Regions from separate parts of the Paenibacillus xylanexedens genome, predicted to be linked through region 2. Evidence: predicted binding sites of a transcription regulator. Region 2 holds the regulator's gene; the other holds the start of a gene.
What was found. The regulator Rex, encoded in region 2, represses fermentation and respiration genes when NADH is low (regulators of the CRP and FNR family bind a similar motif). The targets are predictions, from matches to a motif close to TTGTGAAATATTTCACAA.

Region 1 (4,011 bases), 2.7 Mb from region 2:
AATCTCTTGAACGAAGCGGCATTGCTTGCAGCGCGTCGTAACCGTAAAGATATTTCCATGAAGGAAGTTGACGAAGCGATTGACCGTGTCATCGTTGGTACGGAGAAGAAAAGCCGTGTCATCAGTGATCGCGAGAAACGAATCGTTGCTTATCACGAAGCAGGTCATACCATTGTCGGATACTTCCTCGAACATGCTGATATGGTACATAAAGTGACCATTATTCCGCGCGGACGTGCGGGTGGATATGTAATCATGTTGCCAAAAGAAGACCGTATGCTGGTTACCAAGCAGGAATTGCTGGATAAAGTAACCGGACTTCTCGGGGGTCGTGTAGCTGAAGAATTGTTCATCGGAGAAATTGGTACTGGTGCATACAGTGACTTCCAGCAAGCGACAGGTATTGTTCGCAGCATGGTTATGGAATACGGTATGAGTGAGAAATTGGGACCTATGCAATTTGGAAGTTCACAAGGACAGGTATTCCTTGGTCGGGATATCGGTCATGAACAGAATTACTCGGATTCCATTGCTTACGAGATTGATCAGGAAATGCAACGCTTTATCAATGACTGTTATGAGAAGTGTAAGGACTTGCTTGTTAAACATTCAAAAGAGATGCACCTGATCGCTCAAACTTTGCTTGAGGTTGAGACTTTGGAAATGGATCAGATCAAGCAATTGATCGAAACAGGTTCTTTGACTCCAAAAGCAGAGAATGACAATGATGGTGAAGGCACACCAACTGAAGGCGGAGAGCCAATCATCGACACCATCGGTGATGTGCGTGTTCGTATTCAAGGTAAAGATGAAACGCCTGAGCCACCAGCCGGAGATATTCCAAACGAAGCTCCGAATCTGGAAAAGGGTAATAACAATAACCCGGATGATGGCGGAACTAAGCCAACGTCTTAATGCACAATACATCTGGCTATGATAGCAGGTGAAATCAAGAGAGCCCTAGAGGCTCTCTTTTTTTATCCATTATTTTAAAAGAGGATAGATAAAGATAAACGGGAGTTAGATGGCGAACCAGTTAGCAAACAGGTGGTTACAGCGCTGTTCCGGGCCTTTTTCATTTATTGACAGAGTCGTGAACGTTGTGTAAATTAGTTGTTAAACCGCTTGTGATTCGTTTCTCAAGCGAAGATAACGACTTAGGTTAGCCCACGAAACAGCGCATGACGCTGTCCCGATAAAGGAGAGGATCACAGGTGGAAGCTCTGGCTTTAGAGCGCAAGGCTGAGATGAACCGCGAGCTGCGTGAGCGGCTTATGGTGTTGAAGAAGGAACGTAATGCTATTATTCTTGCCCATTATTATCAACGTGACGAAGTACAGGAGGTTGCCGACTTCCGTGGAGATTCGTTTCTGTTAGCCCAGAAGGCAGCACAGACAGATGCGGATGTGATCGTTTTCTGTGGTGTTCATTTTATGGGTGAAAGCGCTAAAATTCTTGCGCCAAATAAAACAGTTATTATCCCGGACGAACGTGCGGGCTGCCCAATGGCAGATATGGTGAATGTGGATGGACTACGCAAATTGAAAGCACAACATCCTAATGCCAAGGTGGTTACGTATATCAATTCCTCGGCTGAGATCAAAGCAGAGACTGACATCTGTTGTACATCAGCGAACGCAGTCCGGGTTATTCAATCGGTGGATTCCGACGAAATTATCTGGGTACCGGATAAAAACCTGGGACATTATGTGCAGCAGCATACAGACAAGAAAATGATTATCTGGGAAGGTTACTGCAACACTCACGATATGCTTACAGTCAAAGATGTGGTGGAGATGAGAGCCAAGCATCCAAATGCAGAGTTTGTTGTCCATCCAGAGTGTCGCCCTGAGGTTGTAGAAATGGGTGATTTTGTAGGCAGCACAACAGCTATTCTGGAGTATTGCAAAAATTCATCAGCGAAGGAATTTATCGTAGGTACCGAAGATGGTACAGGATATCAGCTTCGTCTGGATAGTCCGGATAAACAGTTCCACTTTGCTACCAAGTTCCTCGTATGTCCCAACATGAAGGTGAACAACTTGAAGAAACTGGTGAAATGCCTGGAAACGATGAAGCCGCAAATCTACGTGCCACCGGCCGTTGCCGACAAAGCCAGAGAATCGCTAGAGCGCATGTTGTTGGTAAAGTAGGATGCGCTACTCTTGCTCCAAGACAGGTGAATAACATGATACCGCAATATTTAGTTGATTTTGATCTGTCTGCCCTACCCATGGTAGAGACGGATGTACTGGTTATAGGCTCAGGGATTGCTGGTTTGTTTACTGCCATTAAGGCAAGTGAACAACAACGTGTATTAATGATCACGAAGAAGTCATTACTTGAAAGTAACACCAGATATGCGCAGGGAGGCATCGCTGCGGTTATTGCTGAGGATGATTCACCTGCTTACCACTTGCAGGATACACTTGTAGCAGGAGCGGGCTTATGCCGCTCCGAAGCGGTAGAGGTATTGGTGAATGAGGGGCCGGACGGAGTGAAGGAACTGATTCGTTTGGGTACTTTATTTGATCTGGAGAACGGCGAGTTGGCGTTGACGCAGGAAGGTGCGCATAGCCACCGCCGTATTTTGCATGCCAACGGAGATGCAACAGGATATGAGATTGTACGTGCGCTTGCTGTTGAAGTGAATGAGCATCTCGGGATTGAAGTTTGGGATGAGCATTTTGTTGTTGACCTGATTACGGATCGAGATCGAGGGGAATGCATTGGCGCTCTGGTTCAGAAGGATGACGGATCGCAAGTGTTCGTGAAGGCACAGGCAACCGTTCTTTGTTCTGGTGGGGCAGGACAACTGTACCGATACACGACGAATCCGGATGTAGCTACTGCCGATGGTGTAGCCATGGCTTATCGGGCTGGGGCTATTGTTCGTGACATGGAATTTATCCAATTCCACCCCACCTCTCTATGTTACCCTGGGGCCCCGCGTTTCCTTGTGTCAGAAGCCGTACGCGGCGAAGGAGCATATTTGCGCAATGTGAAGGGTGAGCGCTTCATGGATCGTTATCATGCCCAGCTTGAACTGGCCCCACGAGATATCGTGGCACGAGCGATTGTTAGTGAGATGGAGTCCACCAACAGTACCTTTGTGTACTTGGACATTACACATGAACAGCCAGAGATGATCAAGCATCGGTTCCCTACCATATATGAGACTTGTATGCGTTATGGATTGGACATGACAACGGACTGGATTCCCGTTGCACCTGCTGCCCATTACATGATGGGTGGAGTGAAAACGGATTTAAGTGGAGAGAGCAGCATCTCCCGATTATTTGCTTGTGGCGAGGTGTCTTCTACAGGAGTGCATGGAGCCAACCGTCTGGCAAGCAACTCCTTGTCAGAAGCGATTGTATTTGGCCGGAGAATTGTTGATCGCATTCAATCACTTTCCCCGCTCGGTTCATTACAAGTAAGTGGGGCTGCGCATTCATCTGTGGACATGAATAACAAGATCAATAAGATCACGGAAGAGCAAAAGCCGGTATCCGAAAGACGTTTACGATTACAGAAAATGATGGTTCGTCAGGTAGGCTTGCGCCGGAATGGTGAGGACCTGCAGAAGGCCATGGACAAGCTGCAACAGGAATTGCAATTTTTTGATCAGACACTCACTCATAAGGAAGAGCTGGAGTATGCCAACCTTCTGACCTGTGCCTGGTTAGTTACCAGCGGGGCATTACACCGCGAGGAGAGTCGGGGTGCTCACTATCGTGAGGATTTCCCGGCGCGTGATGATATCGTGTGGCAGAAGCATAGTCTGCAACAGCGAGAACAAGCGATTGTGGAGGAATTGATGTCATGATACTGAATGGATATAATGAAGGGCTTATCGAATCGATCAAAAACTGGCTTCGTGAAGATGTTGGTGCAGGTGACGTTACAACAAGTGTGACGATCCCGGCAGGCAACCAATCCAAGGCCATTATACACGCCAAAGACAATGGTATTATTGCAGGCATGACCGTAGCTGAACTTGTATTTCAA
Region 2 (4,011 bases):
ATGTTCCCGCTCGCTCTTGAAGTTAAGGAGCTGTGGGATCGTATGAGCGATGCTTTGTTTGGTCTGTTGCCTGAACGAAGTGATGCTTCACCGGGAGAGACGGGGCAATTTTCACTGCGTCTGAAAGCATCTCAGAAACCTGCAAAATGGCAGGAGTTGCAGGATCTGGAGAACCAGATCTATGTGACTCTGGGCGATTTGGTTCGCAAAGGGGACAAATTGCTGCTTGAGGTGAAAGAAGATCAGGATGATTATCAATCGGATAGTCTGATCACGGATATTACAGGATTACTGAAAGATCTGACCACATTGAAGGAAAATTTACGTTTCTTCATGCGTATGGATGACGCCAAAACGGTGTACTGGATGGAAGCCAGCGGACAGTTCCGCAGCAAATCTCTCCAGCTGTATGCCGTACCTGTAGATGTGAGTGCACAACTTAAGGATTTGTTTTTTGACAAAAAGAAAAGTGTTGTTCTTACATCCGCTACGCTCTCCGTGGATAAGTCATTCCAGTTCATGATTGAACAGCTTGGCTTGCAGGAAGCCGCCGAAAACAATCGGCTATTAACGTCGATGTTGCCATCACCTTTCAACTATCGTGATCAGGCACTTCTGGTGATTCCGCGTGATTTCCCAAGTGTGAAGGGCAGTGTGGGTGATGCGCACTTTGTCAATATGCTGGTGCAATCACTGGCAGAGACCGCAATTGCCACGCGTGGACGCATGATGGTTCTGTTTACTTCATACAAGATGTTGAGACAGGTCTATGATCCGCTGAAAGAAGCTCTGTCTGGTAACGACATCTCGTTGCTTGGTCAAGGCGTTGATAGTGGAAGTCGTTCCAAATTGACTCGCAGGTTCCAAGATGCCAAAGCTACGGTACTTCTTGGCACAAGCAGCTTCTGGGAGGGTGTAGATATCCCGGGAGAGGCGCTAACTTGTCTCGCTATTGTGAGACTGCCTTTCCAGCCACCGAATCATCCGTTGGTGGAAGCCAAGAGTGAGTTGCTTCAGGAACAGAAGAAAAATCCGTTCATGAAACTGTCCGTGCCACAAGCGGTCATTCGTTTCAAGCAGGGATTTGGCCGATTGGTGCGTACAGCAAAGGACAGAGGAATTGTCATTGTTTATGATACACGGGTGATTGAAGCGTATTATGGTAAATTCTTTTTATATTCATTACCTGGTCCCAAAATGGAGCATATGCTTACGGAGCAGATGGTTCCACGAATTACCGAATGGTTGGAAAAACCAGCTAATGAACAAGAATAATAGTTGTTTTGGTCGTTATATCATTGCATGACACTATCGTTTGGCGTTAAACTTTATTAGATATTTCCGTATCCGATTAAAGCAGTTGCACGTAAGAACTTATAACCTAAATTACAAGGAGCATTCTGTATAAAATGTCACGTTTATCTTTGAGTTTATACAGAATACTCATCTTTTCATCTATTATTTTATCGTGGCCTTGGTAAGGGGGAGCAAGAATGAAATCGGATAAAATTTCGGAAGCGGTGGTACGACGTCTGCCTGTATACTTGCGCTATTTAAACGAGTTGCATCAGCGTGAGGTGGCTACTGTTTCTTCTCAAGAGCTTGGACAGAGGCTGGATCTGAATCCGGCCCAAATTCGTAAAGACCTGGCTTACTTCGGTGATTTTGGTCGTAAAGGGATCGGGTATGATGTATCCTATTTGATCGAGAAAATTCGTCACATTCTCAAAATCGATCAGCAAATTAATGTGGCTCTGGTAGGCGCGGGTAACCTCGGACAGGCCTTGTCCAACTATAACGCGTATCTGAAAGACAACATGAAGATTGTTGCTGTATTCGATGCATACGGACCGAAGATTGGTAGTCAAATCAACAGTTTGACGGTAAAACCAATGGATGAATTGACGGAAGCGGTTAAAACGGAAAACATTCGCATCGGAATTATCACGGTTCCGGATACGGAAGCCCAAAATGTAGCCGATCAGCTTATTGAATCCGGAATCGAAGCGATCCTTAATTTTGCACCAACAATTCTAAAAACACCGCCGCATATCCGCATTCACCATGCTGACTTTACAACGGATCTGCTTAGTTTGGCCTATTACTTGGAGACTGGAAAGGACGACGAGGAAGATGACAACAAATAGATGGGTAATTCACAACGGCAAATTTGCCGTTAATGAAGGCGGCACAACATGGAACGTGGTTCAAGGATACATGGTTGTTGAGGATGACAAGATTGTGCATATTGGTGAGACATTGCCGGATGGAGACAAAAATAGTACCAAAGTAGATGGAAAAGGACTGTTCTTCCTGCCGGGTCTGATCAATACGCATGGTCATGCAGCAATGTCGTTGCTCAGAGGGCACGGAGATGATCTTGCGTTGCAAGTATGGTTGCAGGAAAAAATGTGGCCAATGGAAGCGAAAATGACTTCAGAAGACGTATATTGGGGAACTTCGCTATCAGTGCTTGAAATGTTGAAAGGCGGAACTACAGCTTTCCTGGACATGTACGATCACATGGATCAAGTTGCCAAAGTTGTGGAGCAATCCGGCGTTAGAGCAGCACTGGCACGTGGTGTAATCGGGCTGTGCTCGGAAGAAGAACAATTGCGGAAGCTGGAGGAGTCGGCTGCGTTTGCACGTGAGTGGAATGGACAGGCAGATGGTCGCATTACAACCGTAATCTCGCCACATGCACCATATACATGCCCTCCTGACTACATAGAGAAGCTTGTACAGGTCGCGAACGACCTAAACCTTCCCCTTCATACACATATGTCGGAAACGCTTCGTGAAGTGGAGCAGAACGTGGCTGATTATGGACTGCGTCCTGTGGCACATCTGGAGAAACTGGGCTTTTTCTCCCGTCCATCCCTGGTTGCACATGCGGTGCATCTGAATGACGAAGAGATTGAAATTTTGGCCCGACATGATGTGGCTGTATCCCATAACCCGGGAAGTAACCTGAAACTCGCTTCCGGTGTTGCGCGGGTACCTGCGTTGCTGAAAGCAGGAGTTACCGTGTCACTCGGAACAGACGGACCGGCAAGCAACAACAACCTGGATATGTTCGAGGAAATGAGACTGGCTGCATTGATCCACAAAGGTGTATCCGGTGACCCGACGGCAGTGCCAGCAGGCGAAGCGTTATTACTCGGAACGTCATACGGTGCCAAATCTATCTTCTTGAACAATACCGGAGCACTCAAGGTCGGCATGAAGGCTGACTTTATCGCCTTGGACATTGAACAGGCACATTTCTATCCACATACAGACCTGATCTCACATACGATCTACTCGGCTTCTGCCAAAGATGTTGAGCACGTATGGGTGGATGGAAAACAAGTGGTGAAACATGGCGAATGTCTGACGCTGGATGAAGAACGCATTTTGCGTGAGTCTCAATTGGCATTTGATGGTCTGCTTGCTCGTTAATTGCAGGACAGCATCATAGGGAAAGGAAGTTCGGCTTTTGAAGAAAAAAAAGAAGTGGATATGGATTTCGCTGCTTGCACTGGTTCTGATTCTGTTTGGACTTCAGCGTTATTACGTCCATGTCACGCAGGACCAACGCAAGGAAGAAGCGCTCGCCATACAAGCAGCACAGGAGCAACTGGGCATTACATCCTATGATGAATTGCGTAAGTACATCTGGGGAGACAAAGAAGGCTCTGACAACATCTACTGGACTCTGATCGGCAAAAACAAGGATAACCAGGATGTTATGGTCTGGGTTAAGTTCGACGCAAACAATCAACCTGCTACGGGTGCAAACGCTGTACACAGCGAGTTGCTGCAGAACGGCATGTCCGAAGCGCAGATCCGCAATCGCTTTAGTTCTGAAGTTCCTGCCGGTGAGATTAAGCGAATCATGCCCGGAGTTGTGAATGGAATATATGTGTGGCAAGTGTATTATAAAGACGGTACGCATAACCACTATCGCTTTTATCGTTTTAGCAACGGAGAACAGGTGGACCTGGTCTACACACTCCCGAACAGCTAGAA

Region 1: nadA (quinolinate synthase NadA) is a predicted target of Rex. The motif match lies at 1,126-1,143, and genes of this name have one in related genera.

The regions. Positions count from the first base shown of each region.
Region 1 is NZ_CP018620.1:786,763-790,773, forward strand. Features, by position in the region: gene ftsH (ATP-dependent zinc metalloprotease FtsH) at 1-915, shown strand, start outside; gene nadA (quinolinate synthase NadA) at 1,215-2,153, shown strand; gene nadB (L-aspartate oxidase) at 2,189-3,829, shown strand; gene nadC (carboxylating nicotinate-nucleotide diphosphorylase) at 3,826-4,011, shown strand, end outside.
Region 2 is NZ_CP018620.1:5,136,627-5,140,637, reverse strand. Features, by position in the region: gene dinG (ATP-dependent DNA helicase DinG) at 1-1,275, shown strand, start outside; gene BS614_RS22350 (redox-sensing transcriptional repressor Rex) at 1,494-2,147, shown strand; gene BS614_RS22345 (amidohydrolase) at 2,134-3,441, shown strand; gene BS614_RS22340 (DUF5590 domain-containing protein) at 3,479-4,009, shown strand.